4 regions of the Mesorhizobium sp. M1A.F.Ca.IN.020.04.1.1 genome follow, and region 3 is predicted to be linked to each of the others. Evidence: predicted binding sites of a transcription regulator. Region 3 holds the regulator's gene; each other region holds the start of a gene.

Region 1 (7,136 bases), on a different contig from region 3:
CGTCCTCGTCCATCGTCCCGCCGGAATCCCTGAGCAGCTCGGCCGCGCCCTGGATCGCCGTCAGCGGCGATTTCAGCTCATGCGAGACATGGGTGGCGAAGGTCTGGATGCTGTCGGAGCGCGCCTGGAGTTTTTGCGCCATGTCGAGGAAGGCGGCCGACAGCGCCGCCATCTCGCGCGTGCCGTGATGGGCGAGCGGCCGCATTGCCTCGCGGTCGCCGGCGGCGATGCGTTTGGTGCGCTCGATCAGCGCGTAGATCGGCCGGCTGACGGTGCGGATGAACACCAGCGCGATCAGCAGCGTGCCGCCGAGAATCGCGATCGCCGCGAGCGTGACCTTGCCGCGCTCGCCATAGAGATGTTTCACGATGTTGTTCGGCGTCCGCGACATATAGACCACGCCGGCGACCCTGCCGTCGAGCTCGACCGGCAAGGCGACGAAGACGCGCACCTTGGTGCCGCGACTCACCGAATAGAGCGGCGGCGGCGGCTGGTCGGGGATCCGCAGGCGAAGCTCGCTTGCATAGGCGCCTGCGAGCGCCTGCCGCACCTCCTCGACCGCAACGAAAGACTGTCCGACCTCACCGCCGCCGGCAATCACCACGCCATGCGGATCGAGCAGCCGGAAGCCGGCAAGCGTTGTCTTCTGCGCCTCGTCCAGAATGCCGTCGAGCTTTGCGCCTATGGCCGCGAAGTCCGGATCGGCGGTGGCGGGAACGGCCGCCGGTCGCGACGGCATGACATTGTCGGAGGCAAGGTCGAGCTGCGGCTCGATCGGCTGATAGGGGTAATTATTGTCCCTTGCCGGATCCGCCGAGATCGGCGTTCCCAACCGTTCCGGTGCAATGCCGGCCGCGCGCACCGCATCGGCATAGACGGCGGCAATCACCGCGCCCTGTGCGATGAGCTCGCCCTCGGTCTGGCGGATCAGCTGGTTTTCATAGAGCCGGAAGAAGAACAGGCCGACCAGCGGCAGCGCCATCACCACGATCAGGATGGCGACGACCACGGTGGCGAGCCTGGGCCGCCATTTCTCCTTGCTCAGCCACCGCATCGGCCGAGCCGGAAGCCGACGCCATGCACGGTCGCGATCGCATCCGAACAGCCGACCGCCGCCAACTTGGCGCGGATGTTGCGGATATGGCTGTCGACCGTGCGTTCCGAGACATGGATGTTGGATTGGTAGGCATTGGCCATCACCGCATCGCGGCCAAGCACATGCTGCGGGCGGCCAAGAAAACCTTTCAGAATCGCGAACTCGATCGCTGTTAGGGTGAGCGGCTTGCCTTCAAAGCTCGCAGCATGACTTGCCGGAACCAGCACGAGCTTGCCATGCGCGAACTGACGGTCGTCGGCGTCTTCCTCCACCACCGCCGGGCGCGCCCGCCGCAGGATGACGTTGACGCGGGCAACCAGCTCGCGTGGGCTGAACGGTTTCGTCACATAGTCGTCGCCGCCCATTTCAAGGCCGAGGATACGGTCGATTTCTTCATCGCGGGCCGACAGGAACAGCACCGGCACGTCGGAGCGCTGCCGCAGCCTGCGGCAGACCTCCAGCCCGTCCATCTCCGGCATGCCGATGTCGAGCACGATGAGGTCGGGCGCGCGGCGTTCGACCGCTTGCAGCGCGGCGGCGCCGTCGGCGACGGCGGCCGTCTTCATGCCGGCCTTTTCCAGCGCGAAGCAGATGATCTCGCGGATATGCGGATCGTCGTCGGCGACGAGGATGTTGTGCGGCATGGAATCGGCAGCTCGCTGAATACGGTTTTGTCATGACAGGATTAGCAAGCGGGCCGTGCTTGTCGAGAGCGCGCAAAGGCCGCCAGTCGTGAAAGCTGGCGTCAAGACCGAACCGTCCCGAGCGCCGCCGCTCGCATGGCATGTCGCAGCCGTGATCTTGGGATGAAAGGAAGCATGACCGCCGTTATGCGCGGCCTCTGCGGCTCGACCAACCACCAGCCTTCGTTGCGGAGGCGCCGGGGCAGGGACCAGCGGGATCTGTGATGTGTTCGCATGCCGCCTGTTTCGCCGGCGGCTGCGGAAAGCGCGCGGCGGATTGGAGGAGGTTTTCCGCAAGGATTTGCAGATTTCGTGCAGGAGCAAAGTCGTTTCAGGCTGGCGCCGCCTCTCACCTGCCTGCCGGCATCCTCTCCCCGTATAGTGACGGGGAGAGGGGCGCTGCCATCGCCGGCTTCGCCAATCGCCAGCATTGCAGGAGCCGACATCGCGGCCAGGCCCTTTCTCCCCGTCACTATACGGGGAGAAATGCCCGGCAGGGCAATGAGGGGCGGCGCCGGCTTCGACAATTAGCCAGAACGCAAATGAGTTCTATGGTGCCGCGCCTTGCCTCGCCCGCTGCAAGCCGGCATAGATCGGCCATGACCTCTGACACCTACCGCCCGCGCCGCTCCGTGCTCTACGTGCCCGCCTCAAACGACAAGGCGCTGGCCAAGATCGCCTCGCTCGCCTGCGATACCGTCATCATCGACCTCGAGGATGGCGTGGCGCTGGCCGACAAGGTTTCCGCCCGCGACAAGCTTACCGGCATCCTCGCCGCGCGGCCGGCGCGCCGCTGCGAGATGGTGGTGCGCATCAATCCGCTCGGCAGTGAATGGGGCATCGACGACCTGTTGACCGTCGCCAAGGCAGAGCCCGACGGCATTCTTTTGCCCAAGATCGGCACGCCGCGCGACATCCTCGAGGCCGGCGACCTGCTCGACGACAATTTCGCCCCAGATACCGTGAAACTCTGGGCGATGATCGAGACGCCCAAGGCGCTGCTCAACGTCGGCGCCATCGCCGAGCTTGGCCGCGATCCCTCTTCCCGCCTCGCTTGTTTCGTCGCCGGAACGAACGATCTGGTGAAGGCAACTGGCATTTCGGCAACGCCCGACCGGCGCTATCTCACGCCCTGGCTGCTGCAGCTTGTGCTCGCCGCCCGCGCCGGCGGCCTCGACGTGATCGACGGCGTCGCCAACGATTTTCGCGACCTCGACGCCCTCGCGCGGGAATGCGCCGAGGCGGCCGCCATGGGTTTTGACGGCAAATCGCTGATCCACCCCGCCCAGATCGAGCCCGCGAACCGCGCCTTTGCGCCCGCGCCGGAGGCGCTGGCCAGGGCGCGGGCGATCAGGGAGGCGTTCTCACGGCCCGAAAATGCCGGCAAAAGCGTCATTGCGCTGGACGGCCGCATGGTCGAGCGGCTGCATCTGGCGGATGCCGAGAAACTTCTGGCGAAGGCCGCAATCATCGGCGCATGATGCGCTCGAGCGATTCCAGGAAAGATAGACAAGCATTGGTCACGACAGGGTCGAAAATGAAACTCTACCGCTTTCTGTCCGGTCCGGACGATTCCACTTTCTGCCATAAGGTGACGGCGGCCCTGAACAAAGGCTGGCACCTGTTCGGCTCGCCGACCTATGCCTATGACAAGACGACCAAGTCGATGCGCTGCGGCCAGGCCGTGGTGAAGGATATCGAGGGCCAGGAATACACCTCGGACACCAAGCTCAGCGATTGGTAGGAAAGGACGGCAGCCCTCTCATTCGTCACCCCGCCGCTGCCTGCTCGGCCGCTTCCTCGATCCGCTCCATGTCGTCGTCCGACAGGCCGAAATGGTGGCCGATTTCGTGGATCAGCACGTGGGTGACGATGTCGCCCAGCGTCTCCTCGTTCTCGGCCCAATAGTCGAGGATGGCGCGGCGGTAGAGCGTGATGCGGTTCGGCCCCTCGCCGGTTTGCGGGTTCCAGCGCTCGGCGATGCCGCGCCCCTCGAACAGGCCAAGCAGATCGAAGGGCGTCTCCAGCGACAGGTCGTCCATGATCTCGTCGGTCGGAAAATCGGCGATCTGGATGATGATCTCGCCGGTGAGCTTGCGGAACTCCTCCGGCAGATGGGCGTAGGCCTCCAGCGCCAGAAGTTCCATCTCATCCATCGATGGCGAGAGTTGGTCATGCCAGATGCGGGTCTTGTAGATGCGGGCCATGAGGTTTCCTTTGACCTCGGCATATAGGCTTTCGCGCCTGTCGAGGCAAATGGGCCGGCGGCTGGATCTTGGAAGCTGAAAAGCAGAAGGAATAAATTCCTTGCGACTCCGCTTGACTCTTCCAGGCCCCTCTGGAATCTATAAGAACATAACAGGAACAACTACTGCCGGAAGTGAACGTCATGGCGATAAGCGTCGTGGCGCGGGAAACTGTTTTTGCCCTGCGCCGCCAGATCGCGAAGATCGAGGGAACGCTGCCCGAGCGCCTGGAAGCGCCGGCTTCCGGCGCGCCAAAAGCGATTCCAGGAACAGTGCGAAGCGGTTTTCCGTCCGGACTTGCAAAAAAACAAATAGCTGGCGATGCCGCGGGATCGGATGTCACCCCCGAAATCACCATCGTCCGGCGCGGCCTCGCTGTGGCCTCGCCGGATGCCTTCCTGCATACCGGCATAGAACGCCTCGACACTGCCCTCGGCGGCGGCGTGCCCAAGGCGGCGCTCAGTGAAATCCATGGGTTGGAGACCCGCGATGCCGGCGCCGTGGCCGGCTTTGCGCTGTCGCTCGCCAGCCTGATCCTCAAACAGAAGCAGGGCCTGCCGGTCCTCTGGATCGGAACGGCGGAGATTTTCCGCGAGGCCGGCTTTCCCTATGCCAGGGGCCTCCACGCCTTCTTCGGCATCGAGCCCGAACAATTGCTGTTTTCCGAAGCGCCGAAACTGGTCGACGCGCTGTGGATCGCCGAGGAGGCCGCCCGCATGACGGCCTTCGCCGCCGTCCTCCTCGAGATCCGCGGCAGCCCGCGGCTTCTCGACCTTACCGCGACGCGGCGGCTGCACGCCCGCGCCCAGAGCGCCGGCCGGCCGGTGTTTTTGCTGCGTCAGGCCGGCCAGGCCGAGCCCACCGCGGCGCCCGTGCGCCTCATTGTTTCGGCAGCGCCCGCGGCGAGCCGCGAAACGCTCGCCGGCGCGCTGGCCGGCTCGATCGGCCGCCCCGCCTTCACCGTCGATATCGGCAAGAGCCGCACGGCCCTGCCCGGACAATTCACACTGGAGTGGAACCCCGATGAGCACGCTTTTGCCGAAAGAAGGCCCGAGGAAGAGCGGGCAGCGAATTCTGTCGCTGTGGTTCCCCTATCTTTGCGCGGAGCGGATCCTGCGCCAGCGTCTGGGGCGGTCCTGGCGTTCCCGGCCCTCGCATCACCTGCCCCCATCTTGCCCACCGCTTGTGATCAGCCATCGCGACAGCAACGCCCAGCGCATCGCAGCCCTCGACGAGCGGGCTGAGGCGCTGAAGCTGAAGCGCGGCATGGGCATTGCCGACGCGCGCGCCATGCATCCGTCGATCGATGTGGTGGAGGCCGACCCGGAGGCCGACCGCCGCCTGCTCGAAGGCCTCGCCGACTGGTGCGACCGCTACACGCCGCTGGTGGCGATCGACGGCGAGGACGGGCTGTTTCTCGACGTCACCGGCTGCACGCACCTGTTTGGTGGCGAGCGGGCCATGCAGGACGAGATCCTCACCCGTTTCTTCCAGCAGGGTTTCGATGTTCGCGCCGGCCTCGCCTCGACGCCGGGCGCCGCCTGGGCGGCGGCGCGCTTCCACGGCGACCGCATCGTTGCCGGCGGCGAGGAGGCGGCGCTGCTTTCGCCCCTGCCGCTTTCGGCGCTGCGCATCGCGCCGGAAACCCGCGCCAGCCTGGAAAGCGTCGGCCTGCGCACGGCGGGGGCGGTGATGGCCGCACCCCGCGCGCCGCTCGCCCGCCGCTTCGGCGCCACCTTGCTTCTGCGCCTCGACCAGGCGCTCGGCCGGCTCGACGAGGCGGTGTCGCCGCGCCTTCCCGTGGCGCCGCTCTCGGTCGAGCGCCATCTTGCCGAGCCGATCGTGCTCACCGACGACATCGAGCGGCTGGTGAGCCGGCTTGCCGTTGCCTTGAAGGCCGACCTCGAGCGCCGCGGCGAAGGCGCGCGGGCGCTCGCCCTTCTCCTCTTCCGCGTCGACGGCGCCGTCAGCCGCATCGCGGTCGGCACCTCGCGGCCCATGCGCGAGCCGCAGCTGATCCGAAAGCTGTTTCACGAACGGCTGACCGCGCTGGAACAGACCATCGATGCCGGCTTCGGCTTCGACCTCGTGCGGCTGTCGGTGCTTTCGGTCGCCGCCTTCGACATGCTGCAGGGCGACCTTGCCGGCGAGACAAGCGACGATGACGCCGACATCGCTTTATTCGCCGACCGCGTGCGTGCCCGTCTCGGCGAAGCCGCCGTGCTGAAGCCGGTCGTCGTCGATAGCCACCTGCCGGAGCGCGCCGTTACCACGGTTCCTTTCGCGGAGGCGCCGCAAAGGCGCAGGCCGCCGAAGCCCGACCGGACAGCACCGCCGATGACCATCTTCCCGCCGGAGCGGCCGGTACGGCTGTTCCGCTCGCCCGAGCCGATCGAGGTGCCGGCGACCGAGATCCCCGAGGGCCCGCCGATGAATTTCCGCTGGCGGCGCGCGCTTTATCGCGTCGCCCGCGCCGAAGGGCCGGAGCGCATCGCCGCCGAATGGTGGCGGCAGCTGCCCGGTGAGGAAGAGGCGCCGACGCGCGACTATTACCGCATCGAGGACAGCGAAGGGCGCCGCTACTGGCTCTACCGCCAGGGCCTCTACAGCAGCGCCTCGCATGCCGCGCCGCGCTGGTTCATGCACGGCGTCTTCGCATGAACGCGCTGACCGCCATCCCCTATGCCGAGTTCGGCATCCAGTCGAACTTTTCCTTCCTGCGCGGCGCCTCCAAGCCCGAGGAGCTGGTGGTCACGGCGAAATTCCACGGCTTTTCCTCGATCGGCCTTGCCGACCGCAACACGGTCGCCGGCGTCGTGCGGGCCTGGCAGCAGGCCAGGGTCGAGAAGCTGCCCTATCATCCCGGTTGCCGCCTGGTTTTTTGCGACGGCACGCCGGACATTCTGGCTTACCCCCGCGACCGCAAGGGCTGGGGACATCTCTGCCGCATGCTGACGCAGGCCAATCTGCGCGACGAGAACGAGAAGGGCGCGACGCTGCTCGAACTCAACGACCTTCTCGAATGGGGCGATCTGATGTCGCTGGCGATCCTGCCCAACCTGTCGGGAGGCGCGGAAGACAATCTGACGCTCATTAGCCGGCTTAAGGATC
Region 2 (7,136 bases), on a different contig from region 3:
CAGCGGCGTCATCGATGCGGCGGAAGAGCGCGCGCTGTGGGCGCGCTTCGGGCTTTGAAAAAGCCATGATTGCGTCTAGCATGGCCGCTTGACCGACCCATCCGGCCGGCCTTGCCGCGAGAAACGCGGGAGGAGTTGTGAGATGCCGCAGATCATTTTCTTCGTTGTCGTCGGCGCCGCCGCCTATTTCGGTTATCGCGCTTTCGTACGCGAGGCCGAGCGCGTGACGGCCAAGATCCGGCGCACCGAGAAGCAGGCGGCCAACGGCACGATGGGAACGCTGGTCAAGGATCCGAAGACCGGCGAGTACCGTCTGGCCAAGGACTGAACACCATCTCGCCAGCAGCCGACATTCTGGAGGCCGAGGCCAAGTCCCGGACATGGCTTGCGCCTGCCAAGATCAACCTTGCGCTGCACGTCACCGGACGGCGCGCCGACGGTTATCACCTACTCGACAGCCTTGCCGTGTTCACGCGCTTCGGCGACCGGCTCGAGATCGAGCTGGCGCAAGACGATGCGTTCTCGGCGTCTGGTCCCTTCGCCGCCGGTGTGCCAATCGATGGCGACAATCTGGTACTCAAAGCGCGCGACGCGTTGCGGCGGGAAGCCGGCGCGCAACAGGCGCCACCAGTCGCCATCCGGCTGGAGAAGAACCTGCCGGTCGCTTCCGGCGTCGGCGGCGGCTCGAGCGACGCGGCGGCGGCGCTCAACGGCCTTTCGCGCCTCTGGAAGCTCGACATCGGGGAGGCGGGGCTGGCGCGGATCGGGCTGACGCTCGGCGCCGATCTGCCGATGTGCCTCAAGGCAAGGCCGCTCATTGCGCGCGGCATTGGTGATGAAGTGTCGCCGCTGACGGAGTTTCCGGCGCTGGCGCTCATCCTGGTCAACCCGGGCGTGGCCGTTTCGACACCCGAAGTGTTCAAAGCGCTTTCCAAACCTGACAATGAGGCATTGCCGCCGCTGCCCGGCCGCCTCGATTTTCACAGCATGCGCAATTGGCTCGACACGACGCGGAACGATCTCGAACCTGCCGCTCGCGCCATCCAACCGGCGATCGGAGATGCGCTCAAGGCGCTGAAAAAAGCGGGAGCCGCCTTTGCCCGCATGTCGGGCTCCGGCGCTACCTGCTTCGGCCTGTTCGAGACTGGCAATGTCGCCAAGCGCGCGGCGATCGACATCCGCCGCCGCCATCCCAGTTGGTTCGTGGCCGCGACGCGCAGCATGGAGACCGACTGATGGCCAACGAAAGCCGCCCCTTCATCCCGGTGCGCATCGCGGTGCTGACCGTTTCCGACACGCGCAGCCTGGCCGAGGACAAATCCGGGCAGATATTGGCCGACCGCATCGCAGAGGCTGGCCATATACTGGTGGCTCGCGACATCGTCACCGACGACCGCGAGAAGATCCGCGAAAAAGTGCTCGCCTGGTCGAGGGATGAAACGGTGGACGTCGTTATCACCACGGGTGGCACCGGCTTCACCGGCCGCGACGTAACGCCGGAAGCGCTGGAGCCGATTTTCGAAAAGCGCATGGACGGCTTTTCGGAAGTCTTCCACCGGATTTCCTATGACAAGATCGGCACATCGACGATCCAGAGCCGGGCGACCGGCGGCGTCGTCAACGCCACCTTTATCTTCGTGCTGCCGGGCTCGCCCGGCGCGTGCAAGGATGCTTGGGACGGCATCATCAAGGCGCAGCTTGACTACCGGCACATGCCCTGCAACTTCGTCGAGATCATGCCGCGGCTGGACGAGCACCTCAGGCGCCGCGGCAAGCCGGAGTAGCGGCCCCGTCCGGCTCAGCGGATGACCGGCTCGCCGTGGAAGCGGCGGCGCGACGGCCGCGAGACGCCGAAGCCGATTTCCATCATCAGCCGCGGCGTATGCGTCGGCACCGTTCCCATATGGAAGCCGAACGGATCCTCGACGAAGCCGAGGCCCGCCTCGCCCGTCAGCGTCGCAGCGCTTTCCGGACCGTAGACGTCCAGCACGTCTTCCGCGGGGTGGCCGACCAGAAGCGTGAGCTGGTGCTTGAGCGCGCGGCGCCTGTGGCTGCCGCGGACATAGACATGCGGGCCGGTGCCGGCGTCGACCGGCACCAGATAGAAGAAGAATTTCAGCATCCGCCAATCGTCGAGATCGAAATGGTATTTGCCGAGCGAGGCGAGATTCTTGTCGGCATCCGAGGCCTTGCCGGTCGGAAAGCTCCACCACACGCGCGTCGTGATCAGTTTCGCCTGGCCGCCGAGATAGTGCTGCGCGACCTCGAGGAGCAGCGGATCCCGCTGGATGGCAAGCGCCGCCGGGCAATCGAGAATGCGTTCGAAATAATGCCCGCTGAGCAGCGAGCGGCCGAAACGCTTCTCCGCCTCGGCATGGTCGCCCGGAATGAATTCGAGACGGCGGTCGAAATTGCCGAAACAGGGCGTGCGTTGCGCAAAAACGGCGATCTCCTCATGGATCGCCGACGGCAGCGTGAACCCCGAAAACAGTCCATCGGAGCGAAGCGCCGCGACCACCGCCTCGCGATCGACGCCGGCAAACATCGTCTCTCCCGCATTGTCGAGCGGGCGAACGCGTCTGGCGCCTAGCCAGTGCATGCGGCGCCCCGGCATGGTGCGCGCCAGCACGAACATCGGCAGCCAGGCCGGATTTTCGCGTAGATCTTTCAGATAGGTCGGGATGCGCACGGCGATGCGCCTGAACAGGCTGCCATTACGAGCGATCGCCTCCAGGCTGGCCGCGCCTGAATTGTCTGGAGTACCAAGGTTCATCGGGTTCCTCGTATGCACGGCGTCCGACGAAGCGCCAGCCGTCTGCCGCTTCATCGTCACCCAATCCCGATTGTCCCGCTTCAAGCAGATGCTAATCCACTGCAGGTTTTTGTGCAATGCACAATAGAATGGGCCGGCAAAGTTCGCGGCCTTTTTCTCTCTTTTCGCCTTCTGGAGAGAAGGAGGGCATGCGCTCACTTCGGCGGCGCCACCCAGATTTCGGCATTCAGCCTTCTGGTGGCGAGGCCCCGCGCCAGGGCTTCGGCGCTGCGGGCGCTTTTCGCCAGCACCGTGGCCTGGCGCTTGCTGATGACAAGCCCTTCCTCCAGAGCCCGGTTGCCCGAAAAAACCCGGACCAGAAACGGCGTGCGATTGCCGCGGGCGCGTGAAAAACGCGCCGGCATCGTCTGCCTCGCCGCGTGAGCGACGACGTCGTCGATCCAGCCTTCGGCGAGCCGGGCGCCGGGTTCCAGAAGCAGGAGCCAGTCGCCCTTGGCCTGGCCGATGCCTGTTGCGATGCCGCCGGCGACAAGGTGGCAGCCGGCATGCTCGGCGACGCGATGCGTCTGGTCGGTCGAGCCGGTGTCGCAGACGATGACGTCGCGCACCACGCCCTCGACCGCGCCGCCGATCAGCGAGGCCAGCGTGCGGGCAAGGCCTTCTTCGTCGTTCCTGGTTTCGATGAGGACGCTGAGCATTTTAGCCGAATAGCGGAAAGCGCGGCGCTGCGCCAGTTGCGCGTTCTGAACGAAAAAGTTCTTGCTTTGTTCTCATTGGCAAAATAGGAATAGTTTCATGAACAGAGCGATTCGACAGCCTGCCGACAGTCCCTGGGAGAGGGCGAAAATGGAACAGATCGTGCGCGCCGACATTGCCGCTTTCGGAGCAGGCAGAGCCGAGATGGCAAATGCAATGATAGAACAGAGCGGCATGCGCGTGCGGCCGGACCGCAATCGCGGACGCTCCGCGGGCATCAATCCGTCCGGCCGCTTCGAGCCGGTCAGCCGGCATGTGTTCGACGATGGCTGGAACTCGCTGGAGGAACTGCCGCCGTTCAAGACGGAGGTGCAGGTCGAGAAGCCGCGCACCATCATCACGCGCAACGAGTCGCCGGACATTTCCTTCGATCGTTCGATCAATCCCTATCGCGGCTGCGAGCATGGCTGCGTCTATTGCTTTGCCAGGCCAACGCATTCCTTCATGGGCCTGTCGCCGGGGCTCGATTTCGAATCCAAGCTCTTTGCCAAGCCCGATGCGGCGCGAATGCTGGACAGGGAATTGTCGAAGCCCGGCTACCAGCCGCGCACCATCGCCATCGGCACCAACACCGATCCCTACCAGCCGATCGAAAAGCAATACCGGATCATGCGCGAGATCCTGGAGGTGCTGGAGGCGCGTGGCCATCCGGTCGGCATCGTCACCAAGTCGGCACTGGTGACGCGCGATATCGACATCCTGTCGCGCATGGCCGAACGCGGCCTCGCCAAGGTGGCGCTGTCGGTGACGACGCTCGACCGCATGCTGGCGAGAACCATGGAGCCGCGCGCCTCGACGCCGACAAAGCGGCTGGAAGCGATAAGGCAGCTTTCGGATGCCGGCGTCCCCGCCTCGGTGATGGTGGCGCCGATCATTCCCGGCCTCACCGATCCGGAGATGGAGCGCATCCTCGATTCGGCGCGCGCCGCCGGCGCCAGGGAGGCAGGCTATGTCGTGCTGCGTCTGCCGCTCGAGGTGGCGCCGATCTTCAAGGACTGGCTGTTGCGCCATTATCCGGATCGCTACCGGCATGTGATGTCGCTGATCCGCTCGATGCGCGACGGCAAGGACTACGATTCGGAATGGGGCAAGCGCATGAAGGGCGCCGGACCCTATGCCTGGCAGATCGGCCGGCGCTTCGAGATCGCCGCCAAGCGGCTCGGCCTCAATGCCGAGCGGCGGCAGCTTCGGACCGACCAATTCGTCGCAGGCTCCGGCGTCGGCGAGCAGTTGATGCTGCTGTGAAGATGATGCCGGCCGCGAAGGCCGGCGGCTAAGGCAACTCGGGAGGCAGAGTTTTGCGCCCGGATTGCGATCCGCTAACCCTCTGTTTTGATGTAACTTCGTACGGAAGGCCCGCTACGCACTCTTCCTGGAATTGCTCAAGAATCCCGTCCGGCCCAGTCCCCCGGCCGTGAGACGGTGCCCTCCCGGTCCGACGCCCCATCCGACCCGGAGGGACTTGCGGAGAATCGGAGCCGATGCGAACCTCGCCGCACCATGGCTCGCGCGCGTTCCGATTCTCCGCTTCTCTTCGAAATGGTCGAGAAGCCCGACTTCTCGATTGAAACGAAAGCGATGGCCGAGGGGCTGTGGCCGGTAGCGGGGATGGACGAGGCGGGCCGCGGGCCGCTTGCCGGTCCGGTGGTGGCCGCGGCCGTGGTGCTCAACCCGGCCAACATTCCCGAAGGGCTCGACGATTCCAAGCGCCTCACCCATCTGCAGCGCGAGGCGCTGTTCCTCAAAATCCTGGGCTCGGCGCTCAGCGTCTCGATGGCCTCGATCAGCGCCGAAGGCATCGACAACAGCAACATTCTGAAAGCCAGCCTGGAAGCCATGCGTCGCGCCGCCGCCGGACTGTCGCTGCCGCCCAAACTGGCGCTGGCGGACGGCCGCGACGTGCCGCCAGGGCTCACCTGCGAGGGACGCGCGCTGATCAAGGGCGACCAGCGCTCGCAATCTATCGCCGCCGCCTCGATCATCGCCAAGGTGATGCGCGACCGCATGATGTGCGGCTGCGGCGGCCATCATGAGCATTACGGGTTCGAAATGCATATGGGCTACGCGACGGTCCGCCACCGGACCGCGATCGAGGCGCATGGCCCGGTGGCGCGACTGCATAGGGCGTCGTTCGCACCGTTCCGGTTTGGCGGCGTCGAGGTGGCGGAAGCGGAAGAGAGCTTCGAGGGAATAGATTAATCTCCCCTCTTGAAGGCAGGCTGAGAGTCGTCGCGCGTGAAGCGCCAACGCCCTCAGTCGCACAAGGGGTTGAGCTCTACGCGCAACGGCCCCCTCTGTCGCCTTCGGCGACATCTCCCCCTCAAGGGGGAAGATTATTCGCGCCCAAAACAAAAAAGCCGCCGGGTTGCCCAGGCGGCTTCATGTCAGCAACGGCAGAGCCGCTCAGTTCAGCTTGGCCTTCACGTCCTGCAGCGCCGACTTGAACAAATCGGCGCCGGCCTTGGCGTCGACCTTGGCGGCAAGCAGCGCACGGGCGGCCTCGACGGCGATGTCGACGGCGCTGGCACGCACCTCGCCGATCGCTTCGCGCTCGGCCTGGCTGATCTTCTGCTCGGCAAGCGCCGTGCGCCGGGCGACGTAGTCCTCGGTCTTCTTATGCGCCTCGGAAGCAAGGAGCTCGGCCTCGCGCTTGGCGGCGGCGACGATGTCGGCGGCCTCCTTCTCGGCTTCCTTGCGCTTCTGCTGGTATTGGCCGAGCAGCTGCTGGGCCTCTTCGCGCAGGCGGCGCGCTTCCTCGAGCTCGCTGCTAATCTTGGCCGCACGGGAATCGAGCGACTTTGCGAGCATGCCCGGCACCTTCAGATAGATGACGGCGCCGAGGAAGATGATCAGGGCAATGGTGGCCCAGAGCGTGGCAAGTGATGTGGCGTCCATGATGGCCTCCTCACCGGGTCGCGGATTTGACCGCGGCCGAAATCTCGGCCTTGTCGGTCTTGCCGCCGACCAGCGCCTCGACGATGGCCGACGTGGTGTCCTCGGCGATCGTGCCGACTTCCTTCATCGCCTTGGCCTTGATCGAGGCGATGCTCGCCTCGGCCTCGCCGAGCTTCTTCTCGAGTTCCGTCTCGAGCTTCTTGCGCGTGCTTTCGGCTTCGCTCTTGGCGGCGTCGCTCGCCTGCTGGCCGATCTTGTTGGCGTTGGCCTTGGCTTCCGTCAATTCCTGCTCATAGGCGGCAACGGCAGCGTCCGCCTCGCCCTTCAGCCTGGCGGCGTGGTCGAGATCCTGGGTGATGCGATCGTTGCGGACATCGATGATACCGCCGATGCGCGGCATCACAACCCGCTTCAGGAACAGATAGAAGAGCCCGAAGGTGATGACGAGCCACAGGATCTGCGACGGGAAGGTCTCGGCATTGAACGGCGGGAACGTGCCATGCTCCTCGGCAGGCACGGCGGTGCCCGCATGCGTATCGCCCTCGGCCGTGGCCGGCGCGGATTCTTGCGCAAAGGCAGATGTCACGAACATCTCATTCCCCTGTCCATACGGCGGGGCCGCACCATGCGGCCCCTTTCGTCAGCGCGTGGTTCTTACCTGAAGACCAGCAGCAGCGCGATGAGGAGCGAGAAGATGCCCAGCGCTTCGGTC
Region 3 (7,136 bases):
CGCTGACCGCGGCGTCGGTCGCCTGCCTCACCATCTACGACATGGCCAAGGCAGCGGACCGCGGCATGGCGATTTCCGGCATCAGGCTGGTCGAGAAAACCGGCGGCAAGTCGGGCGACTACAAGGTAGGTCCTTAGCATGGCTTTGCTTCCAGTCGCTGACGCGCTCCAACGCCTGTTGGACGGCGCGACCGCGCTGCCAGGCGAAAGCGTGCCGCTGGCCGACGCGTCCGGCCGGGTGCTGGCCGACCCCGTGGTGGCTCTGCGCACCCAGCCGCCCTTCAATGCGTCGGCGATGGACGGCTACGCCGTACGGGCCGCCGACGTAGCCTCGGCGCCGGCCCGGCTCTCCGTGATCGGCATGGCCCCCGCCGGGCGTGGCTTCACCGGCTCTGTCGGCAAGGGCGAGGCCGTGCGCATCTTCACCGGCGCGCCGCTCCCCGAAGGCGCCGATACCATCGTTATCCAGGAGAATGTCCGCGATCTCGGCGGCGGCGGCATCGAAGTGACCGAGCCGACCGTGGAGGGACGAAACGTCCGTCGCCGCGGCCTCGACTTCTGCGAGGGCGACCTGCTCCTCGAAAAAGGCCGCCAGCTCGATCCGGCGGCGCTTTCGCTGGCGGCATCGGCCAACCATCCGAGTCTCAACGTGGTGCGGCAGCCGCTGCTCGCCATCATCGCCACCGGCGATGAATTGCTGCCGCCGGGCAGCGCGCTCGGCCCCGACCAGATCATCTCGTCGAATGCCTGTGGCGTCACAGCTACGGCCCAGTCGGTCGGCGCGCGCGCGCTCGACCTCGGCATCGCCGCCGACCGCAAGGACGCGATCGCGGCCCTGGTCAAGAAGGCGGTCAAGGCCGGCGCCGACGTCATCGTCACGCTTGGCGGCGCCTCCGTCGGCGACCACGACTTGATCCATGACGTGCTGACCGGCGAAGGCATGCAGCTCGACTTCTGGAAGATCGCCATGCGTCCCGGCAAGCCGCTGATGTTTGGCCGGCTCGGCGACATTCGCTGCATCGGCCTGCCCGGCAATCCGGTCGCAAGCCTGGTCTGCTCGCAGCTGTTCCTGAAGCCGCTTCTGGCGCGGCTGGGCGGCCGGTCCTGCCGTCAGGAAATCCGCACGGCTCGGTTAGGCGTCGCAATGCACGCCAACGATCTCAGGCAGGACTATGTGCGCGCCGTGGTCCGCGAAGATGCGGGGGCGTTGATCGCAACACCGTTCGGCATCCAGGATTCCTCGATGTTGAGGATGCTCGCCGATGCCAATGGCCTGATCGTGCGCCAACCCTTCGCACCGGCGGCTGAAGCCGGCGAGGAATGCAGCGTTCTGATGTTACGCTGAACAAAACGTCAACACATTCACTAAACTTTAAACGGTTGCGGAACACAACTGGAACAGATAGTGTTTGTTCTGGGTTTGTTTTTCTGATTCTGGTTTCAGAACCCACGGGGGCCGCCATGCTGACGCGCAAACAACATGAACTGCTGATGTTCATCCATGAACGGCTCAAGGAAAGCGGCATTCCGCCGTCTTTCGATGAGATGAAGGAAGCGCTCGACCTTGCCTCGAAATCGGGCATCCACCGCCTGATCACGGCGCTGGAGGAGCGCGGTTTCATTCGCCGGCTTCCGAACCGGGCGCGTGCCCTTGAAGTGCTGCGCCTACCTGACTCGATCGCGCCCGGCCTCAATGCGGCGAAGAAGTTCTCGCCGAGCGTCATCCAGGGCGGCCAAGGCAATCTCGGCCGCCAGATCAAACCCGCGGCGCCCGCCCGCACGCCGACGCCCAGCAATGACGACGACGCCGTTTCAGCCGTCTCCATCCCGGTGATGGGTCGCATTGCCGCCGGCGTGCCGATCGACGCCATCCAGCACCAGACGCATTCGATCACAGTGCCGCCGGACATGATCGCGGGCGGCGAGCACTACGCGCTCGAGGTCAAAGGCGACTCGATGATCGAGGCCGGCATCTTCGACGGCGACACGGTCATCATCCGCAACGCCAGCACTGCGAGCCCCGGGGAGATCGTCGTGGCGCTGGTCGATGACGAGGAGGCGACGCTGAAGCGCTTCCGCCGCAAGGGCGCCTCCATCGCGCTCGAGGCTGCCAATCCGGCCTATGAGACGCGCATCTTCGGTCCCGATCGCGTGAAGGTTCAGGGCAAGCTCGTCGGGCTCATCCGCCGCTACTGAGGGGGCTGCGGCTTGGCTTCCGGCTTCTCGGGCTTCTTGTAAGGCGCCAACCCCCTCGCCTCACGCGAGTAGCGCCGCTGTTCGTGCCAAGGGCGGTACGGTTTTTCGACGGCGTATTGAATGGTTGCTCGCGCCGTCGCCGATTGCGGATCGAAGAAGACGGCGGCACTGCCGTCGCGCGCGAGCTGCCGCTTGGTGACGACGAGGATACGCGGATCGTGGCAGGGATTGTAGGCCGTGGCGTCGTTGATGACGATGAGGTCTGCGAAGTCGCAGGCAGGCCGGGCAGCTTCGCGGTTCTCGGCGAGCGCGACGATCGCGCCTGATGGATGCCGGCCAATGCAGAGATCGCCCGTGCAGTAAAAGGGCGATCCAGGCGGCAGGTCGACCGGATCGGCCAAGTCCAGCGTGCCCTTGGCGAATGTCTCCGGCGGCACGATCGTTTCGGCCTTGAGCGCACGTTTCCAGTTATCGGTGGTGAACTCGTTGGAGCGGGCGCGATTGATGGCGAGTTCGCCGCCGCCGATCGGCATCGCCACCAGATGCGCGTCCTCCGAGATCAGCAGGTCCGGCGTGCGCACCTGCGGGATGATCATCACGGCCGCGGCAGCGAAAGGAATTGCGGCCAGCCTGAGCCAGGTAGTCGCCATCGTGGCGATGACGAGCGCGATCGTCGCCAGCAGCACCGAATGGATCGAGATCAGGCCCACGGCATCGACCGGCGACCACTCCGAAATCCACGCCGAGATCGCGATCATCGCCGCCAGGCCCTTGCCCATCAAATAGAGGAAGGGCCCGTCGAAGCCGAACGGCATCATGACCGCGCTGGCGACGGCGAGAAACATCACGATCGTGACGATCGGCATGATCGCGAGATTGGCCAGCAGGCTGAGCGGCGAGACGCGCTGGAAATGCCAGATGGCAAACAGCGCCGTGGCACTTCCGGCAATGATCGACGTCATTGCGGCGCCACCTGCTCCGACTGCCAGTTTGTGCGACATGAACCGCAGGAACGAACGCTTGTCCGGCGGCGCTCTCACCTTGCCGGCGCGGTAGTCGGACCAGCCGGCATAGGCGCCGACAAGGGCGGCGGTTGCCGCGAACGACATCTGAAAGCTCGGGCCAACCACTTCATGCGGCGACACCAGGATGACGGCGATGGCCGAGATCGCCAAGTTGCGCATCGTCAGCGCGGCGCGATCGAAAAGCACGGCGATCAGCATGACGGCCAGCATGATGAAGCTTCGCTCGGCGGCGACCACCACGCCGGAGATGACGAGATAGGCGGCGATCGACATAAGCGCGATTGTCGCGGCATATTTCTTCACCGGCCGGCGTGACGAAAAATCCGGGAACAGCGCAAAGGCGCCGCGCAGCAGAAGCATGACCGTGCCGGCGACCAGCGCCATGTGCAGGCCCGAAATCGAGATGATGTGATAGATGCCGGTCCGCCGCATCGCCTCGTTGATGTCCTCGGGAATGCCGGCGCGCACGCCGACGATCAGTGCGGCGGCAATCTCGCCTTCGGGTCCGCCGACGGTGCTTCTGATGTGGTCGGCAATATTTTCGCGCGCGTTCTCGATGGCCGAGGCGATGCTCGTCTGAGCGATCGGGTCGGTTGGCGGAATGACTTTCGGGTCGCCGAGGAAAAATCCGCTGCCGCCGATGCCGGAAAAATAGCTGTCGAAGGAAAAATCATAGCTTTCGGGACGGACCGGCCCGGTCGGCGGCAGAAGCCGCGCGTAACCCATCACCAGCGATCCGGCCTTCATGCCGGCCGGGATCCTGCGTGCCGAAAGCCTGACGCGATCCGGCGCGTAGCGCAGCTTTGGATGCGCGGTCGAGACGAGATCGATGGTCAGCCTGACGCGGCCATTGGCCATTTCCTCGGCGATGACGACGCGGCCTGTCAGCCGCGTCTGGATTTCGGAGCCGAGCATCGGTGTAGCGGCGCGCCAGGTCTCGACCTTCGCGGCGACGAATCCCAGCGCGCAAAACAACGCCGCCATAAAGACCAGGTGTGTCTTCAGCCAGGGACGCGAAACCGCCGCGCATAGAGCCATCAGCGCCACCGCCGCCAGCGGTCTGTAAAGATCCGGCTCGGCGCTCAAGGAATAATAGAGTATCACGCCGGCGGCCAGGAACACCGGCACCAGGAGGAAGCCGATGCCGCGGTCGAGCTCGGTGGAGGCTGCCTCGGCCACACCCCGGCGAATCGCGGAAAACGAGGCACGGCGGAACCGCCTGCGGATCAAGTCGATGGCTGCCGGCGGAGGCGGCTTCACGACGGCGTCGCCGTCCGAAATCTCGGTGGCCGGACGCGGCACGGGAACCCAAACCGGTACTGCCTCAGCAGGCACGGTGTCGGCAAACAGCAGGCGCTCGCTCACGCCAGCCGTCGTCTTCTCGCCATCCTCCGCACCCCGGCCACGTCCAGCCATCGGGTCTGCCCCTTGCGCCCCAGACCTCCTATGCTACATGAACGCCCACCGCGCGAAAGTCCGCGCAATCATGCCCGCTTCAGAGCTTCTTCCGAGAGTTCCATGTCCGACAAGGTCGTCACCCGCTTTGCCCCCTCGCCCACCGGCTATCTGCACATCGGCGGGGCGCGCACGGCGCTGTTCAACTGGCTCTACGCCAGGCACACGGGCGGCACGATGCTGCTGCGCATCGAGGACACCGACCGCGAGCGCTCCACCGAAGCGGCGACAGCCGCTATCCTGGACGGGCTGACCTGGCTCGGCCTCTCATGGGACGGCGAGGCCGTGTCGCAGTTCGAGCGAGCGCCGCGCCACCGTGAGGTGGCAGAGGAGCTCGTACGGCTGGGCAAGGCCTATTACAGCTATGAGACGCCTGCCGAGCTGGAGGCGATGCGCGAGGCGGCGCGGGCCAAGGGGCTGCCGCCGCGCTACAATGGCCAGTGGCGCGACCGCGACCCCTCCGAGGCGCCTCCCGGCGTCAAGGGCGCCATCCGCATCAAGGCGCCGACCGAAGGAGAGACCGTCGTGCACGACCGCGTGCAGGGCGAGGTGCGATTCCCGAACAAGGACCTCGACGACTTCATCATCCTGCGCTCGGACGGCAACCCGACCTACATGCATGCCGTCGTCGTCGACGATCACGATATGGGCGTCACCCACATCATCCGCGGCGACGATCACCTGACCAACGCCGCGCGCCAGACCGTAATCTACAACGCCATGGGCTGGACCGTGCCGTCGATGTCGCACATCCCGCTGATCCATGGTGCCGACGGCGCCAAGCTGTCGAAGCGCCACGGCGCGCTCGGCGTCGAGGCTTATCGCGCCATGGGCTATCTGCCGGAGGCCCTGCTCAACTATCTGGCCAGGCTCGGCTGGAGCCACGGCGACGACGAGGTGATGTCGATCAAGGATATGATCTCCTGGTTCGACATCGCCGACGTCAACAAGGGCGCCGCCCGGTTCGACTTCGCCAAGCTCGAGGCGCTGAACGGCGTCCATATGCGCAAGATGGACGACAAGGCGCTATTTGATATTCTCGTAGCCACCCTGCCCTATCTCGAGGGTGGCCCGGCGCTTGCGGCCAAGCTCGACGACAGGCGCCAGGCACAGCTGCTTGCTGCCATGCCGGGCCTCAAGGAGCGGGCAAAGACGTTGGTCGAGCTCGTCGATGGAGCCGGCTTCCTGTTCGCCGAGCGGCCCTTGCAGCTCGACGAAAGGGCTGCGGGGTTGCTTGGCAGCGACGCCCGCGCCATTTTGCGCGGTACCCATGCCGCGCTCGCCGCGATCTCCAGCGAATGGAGCGCCGCAACCGCGGAAGCCGCTATTCGCGACTTTGCGCAGGCCGGCGGCCATAAGCTCGGCGCCGTGGCCCAACCGCTGAGAGCCGCGCTCACCGGCCGCAGCACCTCGCCCGGCGTGTTCGATGTACTCGCCGTGCTCGGCCGTGAGGAGAGCCTGGCGCGGGTTGCGGATCAAATCGATTAGGAGCGAACTGGCCCAAGAAGATTGGCATTGAAAGGTGTGTTTCGCAGTGCAACATTAGGCCTTGGCCCAATCTGGCACGCACCTCCTAAAATGCGGTGGCAAGTTCGCGCATTCCGGTGATTTCGACGTGTCGTTTGCAGGAATTGCCTTGCCGGCATGAGAAAACATAAAGGAGTTTGCAATGAGCGAAGCTGCGACAAAACTGGAATCGGGCGGCAAGGCGCGCGAGTCGACCGCAAGGCTCGAGCTCGCCGGCAAGACGCATGAATTCAAGGTGCGAAGCGGCTCGACCGGGCCCGACGTCATCGACATCGGCGCGCTGTACAGCACCACCGGGGCCTTCACCTACGATCCCGGTTTCACCTCGACGGCAAGCTGCGAGTCGGCGATCACCTTCATCGACGGCGACGCCGGCATCCTACTGCATCGCGGGTACCCGATCGACCAGCTCGCCGAGCACGGCGACTTCCTCGAGGTCTGTTATCTCCTGCTCTACGGCGAATTGCCGACCAAGGCGCAGAAGGACGACTTCGACTATCGCGTGACGCGCCACACCATGGTGCATGAGCAGATGTCGCGCTTCTTCACCGGCTTCCGCCGCGACGCCCATCCGATGGCCGTCATGTGCGGCGTGGTCGGCGCGCTGTCGGCCTTCTACCACGACTCGACCGACATCTCGGACCCATATCAGCGCATGGTCGCCTCCATGCGACTGATCGCCAAGATGCCGACGATCGCGGCAATGGCCTACAAATACCACATCGGCCAGCCCTTCATTTACCCGAAGAACGAGCTGAATTTCGCCGCCAACTTCCTGCACATGTGCTTTGCCGTGCCGTGTGAGGAGTACAAGATCAATCCGGTGCTGGCGCGCGCCATGGAGCGCATCTTCATCCTGCACGCCGATCACGAGCAGAACGCGTCGACTTCGACGGTTCGTCTCGCCGGCTCTTCGGGCGCCAATCCGTTCGCC
Region 4 (7,136 bases), on a different contig from region 3:
ACCGGCCTTGGCGGCGGTGTAAGCCGGCAGATCGGGATGGTTGATGAGGTAGGACGTGGAGCTGAAATTGATGATCGAGCCGCCGCCGGCGCGCTTCATGCCCGGCGCCACCGCCTGGGCGGTGAAGAAATGCGGCCGCAGGTTGATGGCTAGGTTGTTGTCCCAGAACTCGATGGTGACATCCTTCACCTCATGGCGATCGTCGAGCGCGGCATTGTTGACCAGCGCAATGACATCGCCATGCGCTTTTGCCGCCTTCGCTACCGCGGCGCGCAGCGCCTCGACGTCGCGCAGATCAGTCTTGAGATAGAGCGGACGCCGGCCAAGCTCCCTTTCCAGACGGTCGGCCAGCGCCGTGCTGGGCTTGTCGGCGATGTCGATGAAGGCGACCTTGGCGCCTTGCCGCATGAAGCCCTCGGTCAGCGCCGCGCCGATGCCGGAACCGCCGCCGGTGATCAACACCGAGGCGCCGTCGAGGTCGGCGAAACGCGCCGATGGCATCATGATTTCTGTCTCCCTTTGGCCGGCGCGCATCCTAGCCATGCCGGCCCCGGGAGCAAGGGTGAAAAGGCGATTTCGGCGGCAATATGTCTGACAAAATAGCAGCCGCGCTTCCGTGAGGCGCAGACGGGTCGGCTTGGATCGCAGGTTGGTCGATCAGATCGCCTTGGCGCGCAGCGCGCCGCGATAGGAATCGCGCAGATAGCCAAGCGTGGCGTCGGCATCGACGGGCTTGCCGAACAGATACCCCTGGCCACCCGCGCAGCCGAACTGGACGAGGCGGTCGGCCTGCGCTTCCTCCTCTATGCCTTCGGCCACAACGTCCATGCCGAGTCCTTCGCACATGGCGAGAATGGCACGGACGATGTGTTCCGAGGGGCGGTCTTCGAGGATCGAGGAAACGAAGGCGCGATCGATCTTCAGCTTGTCGAAATGGAATTCGCGCAGGCGCCCGAGCGACGACTGGCCGGTGCCGAAATCGTCGAGCGAGACGCGGATGCCGACGCGGCGCAGATCCTCGACGATCTTCTCGGCCGAAGCCGGGTCGGTCATCAGGCCGGTTTCGGTGATCTCGATCTCCAGCCGGCGCGGATCGAATCCGGTGCGGTCGAGGATCGCTAGGATATGCAGGCCGGTGTTCTGGTCGACAAGCTGCGACGGCGACAGGTTGAAGGACAGGAACAGGTCCTTCGGCCAGTTGCGCGCCGCCTCGGTCGCCTTGCGCAGCACCAGCTGCGACAGCGGGCCGATGATGCCGCGCTCCTCGGCGATGGGAATGAACACGCTCGGCGGCACCATGCCGAGATCGCGATCGGTCCAGCGAGCCAGCGTCTCGAAGCCGATGGTGCGGCGACTGGTGAGGTCGACGATCGGCTGGAAATGCGGCTCGACCTCGCCGGCCGAGACGGCGCGGCGCAGCGCCTGCTCGATGCGGGTGACGCGCTTGGCGGCCTCCTCCATCTCGCGTGTGTAGACGACGACGCGGCCGCGGCCCGAGCGCTTGGCGTGGTAGAGCGCGGTCTCGGCCTTGTTGATCAGGATCTCTGTGGTCTCGTCGCCGGAATAAAACAGCGAGCAGCCGACCGAAGCCGACAATCTGGCGGTGCGCTCGCCGACATCATAGGGCGCCGACAGGATCTCGATCAGCATGCGCGATTTTTCGGCGGCCTGCTCCTCGCTGAACACCATCGGGTAGAGGAAGGCGAACTCGTCGGCGCCGATGCGACAGACGGTGGAGTAGCCATCCATCGAGGCGCGCAAGCGCATAGCCACCTGGATCAGGATGTCGTCGCCGGCCTTGTGGCCGAACAGGTCGTTGATCGGCTTGAAGCCGTCGAGGTCGAGGATGCCGACGGTGAATGGCGCGGGATCGTCGGCGCGATCGCTGATCAGGCGATCGACCTTGTCGTAAAAGCGACGATGGTTGCCAAGTCCGGTCAGCGGATCGGTGAAGGCCAGATCCGCGTTTTCCCTGCCTGGCTGCCCGGTGCCAAACGTCGTTTGCATCATGTCCCTGTTCTGACGGGGGAATTTGTAACCAGACTGGCAGCAAAGCGTTTAGGAAAGGTATCGGAAAATCGATTTTCTGAAGATCGCGAAAATGGGCCTTGGCGCCATGCCTGGCGGTCCAGGGTCTTTGGCGATGGAGGCTTAAACCGGGCATTAACAGCTTCAATAAATAGTAAAGCGGCCCGGAGACGCCGGCATTTGGGACCGGCATTGGCGCGGCTGGTCGGCTGGGCCCGGGCACCGGAGATAGGCATGCCGCACGAGGTCCGCAACGAGCCGGCGATCGCCGTGCTCCTGCCCTGCTACAATGAGGAGCTGACGATCGGTGAGGTCGTGCGGCGCTTCCGCGAGACGCTGTCCTCCGCGACGATCTATGTCTACGACAACAATTCGAAGGACCTGACCGCGCTCAGGGCCCGCGCGGCCGGCGCGGTCGTCGTGCGCGAACCGCGTCAGGGCAAGGGCAATGTCGTGCGCCGCATGTTCGCCGACATCGACGCCGACATCTATGTGATGGCGGACGGCGACGGTACCTACGCGCCGGAAGATGCGCCGCAGCTGATCAACACACTCTTGACCGAGCGCTCGGACATGGTGGTGGGCACCCGGCGGGGCGTCACCGACGACGCCGGCCGCTCCGGCCACGCCTTCGGCAACCGCATCTTCAACCGGCTCTACAAGGGCCTGTTCGGCGCCGATTTCACCGATATCTTTTCCGGCTACCGGGTCTTTTCGCGGCGCTTCGTCAAGAGCTTCCCGGCGGTTTCCGGCGGCTTCGAGATCGAGACCGAGATGTCGGTCCATGCCTCGCAGCTCAAGCTGCCGGTGAACGAGATGGCGCTCGACTACGGCCGCCGCCCGGAAGGCTCATCGTCGAAGCTGTCGACGTTCAGAGACGGCGCCAGGATCCTGTGGATGTTCGCCATGTTGGTGAAGGAGACGCAGCCGCTGCGTTTCTTCGGCACGTTTGCCCTGTTCTTCCTGGCGGCCAGCATCGGGCTGATGATCCCGGTGCTGATCGAGTTCGCCGAGACAGGACTTGTTCCGCGCATGCCGACCTGGGTGCTGTCCGTTGGCCTGCTCCTCTTGTCCATGCTGGCGATGGTCACCGGGCTGATCCTCGATTCGGTGTCGCGCGGCCGGGCCGAACAGAAGCGCATCTTCTATCTTTCCATCCCTGCCGGCCGCATCGAGCGACGCGCCGGCTTCAACGGCGAGGCCTCCCCGACGAGGGAGCCGGGCAAGCCCTCGCGAGCCGCCTGATGGTCCGGCTTGCCCGCTTCGTGCTTGCCGGCGGCATCGGCTTCGTCGCCGATGCGGCCGCGCTCTGGCTGCTGCTTTCCGTCACGCCGCTCGGACCGCTGGCGGCACGCGTGCTGTCGATCGGCTTCGCGCTCACCGTCACCTGGCAGATCAACCGGCATTTGACCTTTGCGCCGTCGAGCCGAGGCATCGCGCAGGAGGGCGCGCGTTACGGCGGGGTTGGCGTCGCCACCAGCATCGTCAATTATCTCGCCTATTGTGCCCTTCTGTTCGCGCTGCCCTCCCTGCCGCCGCTGGCGGCGCTGACGGTCGCCTCGCTGGTCGCGATGGCGCTGTCCTTCGTCGGCTATTCCCGGCTGGTCTTCGACCGATAATCTCTGGCCGATTGGCAGAAGCCGCCGATTTCCCTATATCGGCGGCAGAGATTGCCGGAGACCCGAGATGCCGTTGAAAATCGCCGTCCAGATGGACCATGTCTCGACGGTGTCGATCGCCGGCGACACCACGTTCGCGCTGTCGCTGGAAGCGCAGCGGCGCGGCCACAAGCTTTTCCACTACACGCCAGACCGGCTGTCGATGCGGGGCGGCAAGGTGTTCGCGCGCGCCGAGGAGATGCAGGTGCGCGACGAGAAGGGCAGCCATTATTCGCTAGGCGAGCCGGTGCGCACCGATCTGTCGGAGATGGACGTGGTGCTGCTCAGGCAGGACCCGCCCTTCGACATGAACTACATCACCACCACCCACATTCTGGAACGCATCCATCCGAAGACGCTGGTGGTCAACGACCCGGCCTGGGTGCGCAACAGCCCGGAAAAGATCTTCGTCACCGAATTCCCGGACCTGATGCCGGAGACGCTGATCACCAAGGATCCGCAGGAGGTGGCCGCCTTTCGCAAGGAGTTCGGCGACATCATCGTCAAGCCGCTCTACGGCAATGGCGGGGCGGGCATCTTCCATCTGCACGAGGCCGACCGCAACCTCGCCTCGCTGCTCGAAATGTTCGGCCAGCTGTTCCGCGAGCCCTATATCGTGCAGCGCTACCTCAAGGACGTGCGCAAGGGCGACAAGCGCATCATCCTGATCGACGGCGAGCCGGTGGGCGCCATCAACCGCGTGCCGGCCGAGCACGATTCGCGCTCCAACATGCATGTCGGCGGCCGCGCCGAGAAGACCGAGCTGACGGAGCGCGAACGCGAGATCTGTGCCCGCATCGGGCCGGCGCTCAGGGAACGCGGCTTCATCCTCGTCGGCATCGATGTCATCGGCGACTACATGACCGAGATCAACGTCACCTCGCCGACCGGCGTGCGCGAGGTGCGGCGCTTCGGCGGCGCGGACATTGCTGCCCTGTTCTGGGACTGCGTCGAAGGGAAGCGGAAGTAGCGCCCCTCAGCTGCCCGGTGGGCGGGACCGTATGTTCCCGTAATGTTCTTGCTTAAGCCGCAAATCTGTGGTTGTCTAACCTGATCCCGCTCGCCGCCTGATCGCAGGACCGGCGAGCGAGCCGGTATCCGGGGGCTTGAGACAAGATGGTAGCGCGGGTTCGCACGGTGGCTTTCCAGGGCATCGAGGCCGTGCCGGTCGATGTCCAGGTGATGATCGCGCCGGGCAAGGTCGGCATGCAGATCGTCGGTTTGCCGGACAAGGCGGTGGCAGAGAGCCGGGAACGCGTGCAGGCCGCGCTTCATGCCTCCGGCCTGTCGATGCCGTCGAAGAAGGTGACGGTGAATCTCGCGCCGGCGGACCTGCCCAAGGAAGGCAGCCACTACGATCTGCCGATCGCGCTCGGATTGATGGCCGCGCTCGGCGCCATTCCGGGCGATATGCTGGCCGGCTATGTCGTGCTCGGCGAATTGTCGCTCGACGGCACCATCGCCGCTGTCGCCGGCGCGCTGCCGGCGGCGATCGGCGCCAACGCCGAAGGCAAAGGGCTGATCTGTCCGTTCGCCTGCGGGCCGGAGGCAGCCTGGGCCGGCAAGGATTTCGATATCCTGGCGCCGCGCAGCCTGATCGCCATCGCCAACCATTTTCGCGGCACCCAGGTGCTGTCGCGTCCCGAGGCCGGCATCCAGGTCGCCGCGCGCGATCTGCCGGACCTTGCCGACATCAAGGGCCAGGAAAGCGCCAAGCGGGCGCTGGAAGTGGCGGCGGCGGGCGGCCACAATCTCCTGATGGTCGGACCGCCGGGCTCGGGCAAGTCGATGCTGGCGCAAAGGCTGCCCTCGATCTTGCCGCCGCTGGCGCCGAAGGAGCTGCTCGAGGTCTCGATGATCGCGTCGGTGGCGGGCGAGCTCGGCGAAGGCAAGCTGACAGACCGACGGCCGTTCCGCGCGCCACATCATTCGGCGTCGATGGCGGCGATGGTGGGCGGCGGCTTGCGCGTGCGGCCGGGCGAAGTGTCGCTTGCGCATCACGGCGTGCTGTTCCTCGACGAGTTCCCGGAATTCGCGCCGCAGACGTTGGACGCGCTGCGCCAGCCGCTGGAGACCGGCGACTGCGTGATCGCGCGCGCCAACCACCGCGTCACCTATCCGGCGCGCATCCAGCTGGTGGCGGCGATGAACCCGTGCCGCTGCGGCATGTCGGGCGAGCCCGGCTATCGCTGCCTGCGCGGCGAGCGCTGCCGCACCGAATACCACGCGCGCATTTCCGGCCCGCTGCTCGACCGCATCGATCTCAGGATCGAAGTGCCGGCGGTCTCGGCAAGCGACCTGATCCGGCCGGACAAGGCCGAGGCCAGTGCCGCTGTGGCGCAGCGCGTGGCGCGCGCCCGGGCCATGCAGCGCGAGCGGCTGGAAAGGCTGGGTGCGGCGGCCACCACCAACGCGCACTGCCCGCCTTCGGTCATCGAGGCGATCGCCAGGCCCGACGCCGCCGGGCTGACGCTGCTCAAGGACGCCAGCGAAAAGCTCGCCTTCTCGGCGCGAGCCTATCACCGCGTGCTGAAGGTCGCGCGGACGCTCGCCGATCTCGACGCCAGCGAAACCGTCGGCCGCATCCATCTCGCCGAGGCGATCTCCTACCGCATGAGCGCGGAGCGCATGGCGCAGGCGGCGTAAGGTCCCTGGCGAGCTTCGCGGCGCTACCCCGCCCGGTCCTTCGCCTTCAGCTCCAGCCTGCGCGCATGCAGCACCGGCTCGGTGTAGCCGTTGGGCTGGACTGTCCCCTTGAACACCAGGTCGCAGGCGGCCTGGAAGGCGATCGACTTGTCGAAATCCGGCGCCATCGGCCGGTAGAACGGGTCGCCGACATTCTGGCGATCGACGATCGCCGCCATGCGCTGCAGCGAATCCCGGACCTGGATCTCCGAGCACACCTTGTGGCGCAGCCAGTTGGCGATGTGCTGCGAGGAAATGCGCAGCGTGGCGCGGTCCTCCATCAGGCCGACATCGTTGATATCGGGCACTTTCGAGCAGCCGACGCCCTGATCGATCCAGCGCACGACATAGCCGAGAATGCCTTGCGCGTTGTTGTCGAGCTCGCGCTGGATCTCGTCCGGCGTCCAGTTCGGCCGCACCGCCACGGGCACCGACAGGATGTCGTCGAGCCTGGCCTTCGGCCGGCTCCTCAGCGCCGCCTGCACGGCGTGCACATCCACTTTATGATAGTGCGTGGCGTGCAGCGTCGCCGCGGTCGGCGACGGCACCCAGGCGGTGTTGGCGCCGGCCTTGGGGTGCGCGATCTTCTGTTCCAGCATCGCCGCCATCAAATCCGGCATCGCCCACATGCCCTTGCCGATCTGGGCGTGGCCGGCGAGGCCGCATTCCAGGCCCGTATCGACGTTCCACGCCTCATAGGCGGAAATCCAGGCCGCCTGCTTCATGTCGCCCTTGCGGATCATCGGGCCGGCTTCCATCGAGGTG

Evidence for each region. The regulator LexA, encoded in region 3, represses DNA repair genes until DNA is damaged. The targets are predictions, from matches to a motif close to TGTTCNNNNTGTGTTCNG.
Region 1: a site for LexA is predicted at 4,129-4,146, ahead of EOA49_RS06770 (metallopeptidase family protein). Genes of this name have one in related genera too.
Region 2: a site for LexA is predicted at 3,528-3,545, ahead of EOA49_RS24810 (PA0069 family radical SAM protein). Genes of this name have one in related genera too.
Region 4: a site for LexA is predicted at 4,689-4,706, ahead of EOA49_RS09780 (YifB family Mg chelatase-like AAA ATPase). Genes of this name have one in related genera too.

What each region holds. Positions count from the first base shown of each region.
Region 1 is NZ_RZSN01000019.1:14,813-21,948, forward strand. It holds gene EOA49_RS06745 (HAMP domain-containing sensor histidine kinase) at 1-1,054, opposite strand, end outside; gene EOA49_RS06750 (response regulator transcription factor) at 1,042-1,740, opposite strand; gene EOA49_RS06760 (CoA ester lyase) at 2,379-3,260, shown strand; gene EOA49_RS06765 (DUF1737 domain-containing protein) at 3,317-3,523, shown strand; gene EOA49_RS06770 (metallopeptidase family protein) at 3,549-3,986, opposite strand; gene EOA49_RS33360 (hypothetical protein) at 4,169-5,269, shown strand; gene EOA49_RS06780 (DUF6504 family protein) at 5,211-6,686, shown strand; gene EOA49_RS06785 (error-prone DNA polymerase) at 6,683-7,136, shown strand, end outside.
Region 2 is NZ_RZSN01000156.1:1,747-8,882, forward strand. It holds gene EOA49_RS24780 (S49 family peptidase) at 1-58, shown strand, start outside; gene EOA49_RS24785 (hypothetical protein) at 143-328, shown strand; gene EOA49_RS24790 (4-(cytidine 5'-diphospho)-2-C-methyl-D-erythritol kinase) at 355-1,236, shown strand; gene moaB (molybdenum cofactor biosynthesis protein B) at 1,236-1,784, shown strand; gene EOA49_RS24800 (hypothetical protein) at 1,799-2,773, opposite strand; gene EOA49_RS24805 (glycosyltransferase) at 2,968-3,471, opposite strand; gene EOA49_RS24810 (PA0069 family radical SAM protein) at 3,620-4,774, shown strand; gene EOA49_RS24815 (ribonuclease HII) at 5,030-5,728, shown strand; gene EOA49_RS24820 (F0F1 ATP synthase subunit B) at 5,933-6,424, opposite strand; gene EOA49_RS24825 (F0F1 ATP synthase subunit B) at 6,435-7,016, opposite strand; gene EOA49_RS24830 (F0F1 ATP synthase subunit C) at 7,079-7,136, opposite strand, start outside.
Region 3 is NZ_RZSN01000174.1:4,029-11,164, reverse strand. It holds gene moaC (cyclic pyranopterin monophosphate synthase MoaC) at 1-137, shown strand, start outside; gene glp (gephyrin-like molybdotransferase Glp) at 139-1,344, shown strand; gene lexA (transcriptional repressor LexA) at 1,461-2,195, shown strand; gene EOA49_RS26020 (ComEC/Rec2 family competence protein) at 2,189-4,636, opposite strand; gene gltX (glutamate--tRNA ligase) at 4,739-6,163, shown strand; gene gltA (citrate synthase) at 6,345-7,136, shown strand, end outside.
Region 4 is NZ_RZSN01000032.1:28,129-35,264, forward strand. It holds gene EOA49_RS09755 (SDR family oxidoreductase) at 1-504, opposite strand, end outside; gene EOA49_RS09760 (EAL domain-containing protein) at 658-2,007, opposite strand; gene EOA49_RS09765 (glycosyltransferase) at 2,263-3,273, shown strand; gene EOA49_RS09770 (GtrA family protein) at 3,273-3,647, shown strand; gene gshB (glutathione synthase) at 3,715-4,656, shown strand; gene EOA49_RS09780 (YifB family Mg chelatase-like AAA ATPase) at 4,803-6,332, shown strand; gene EOA49_RS09785 (malate synthase G) at 6,356-7,136, opposite strand, start outside.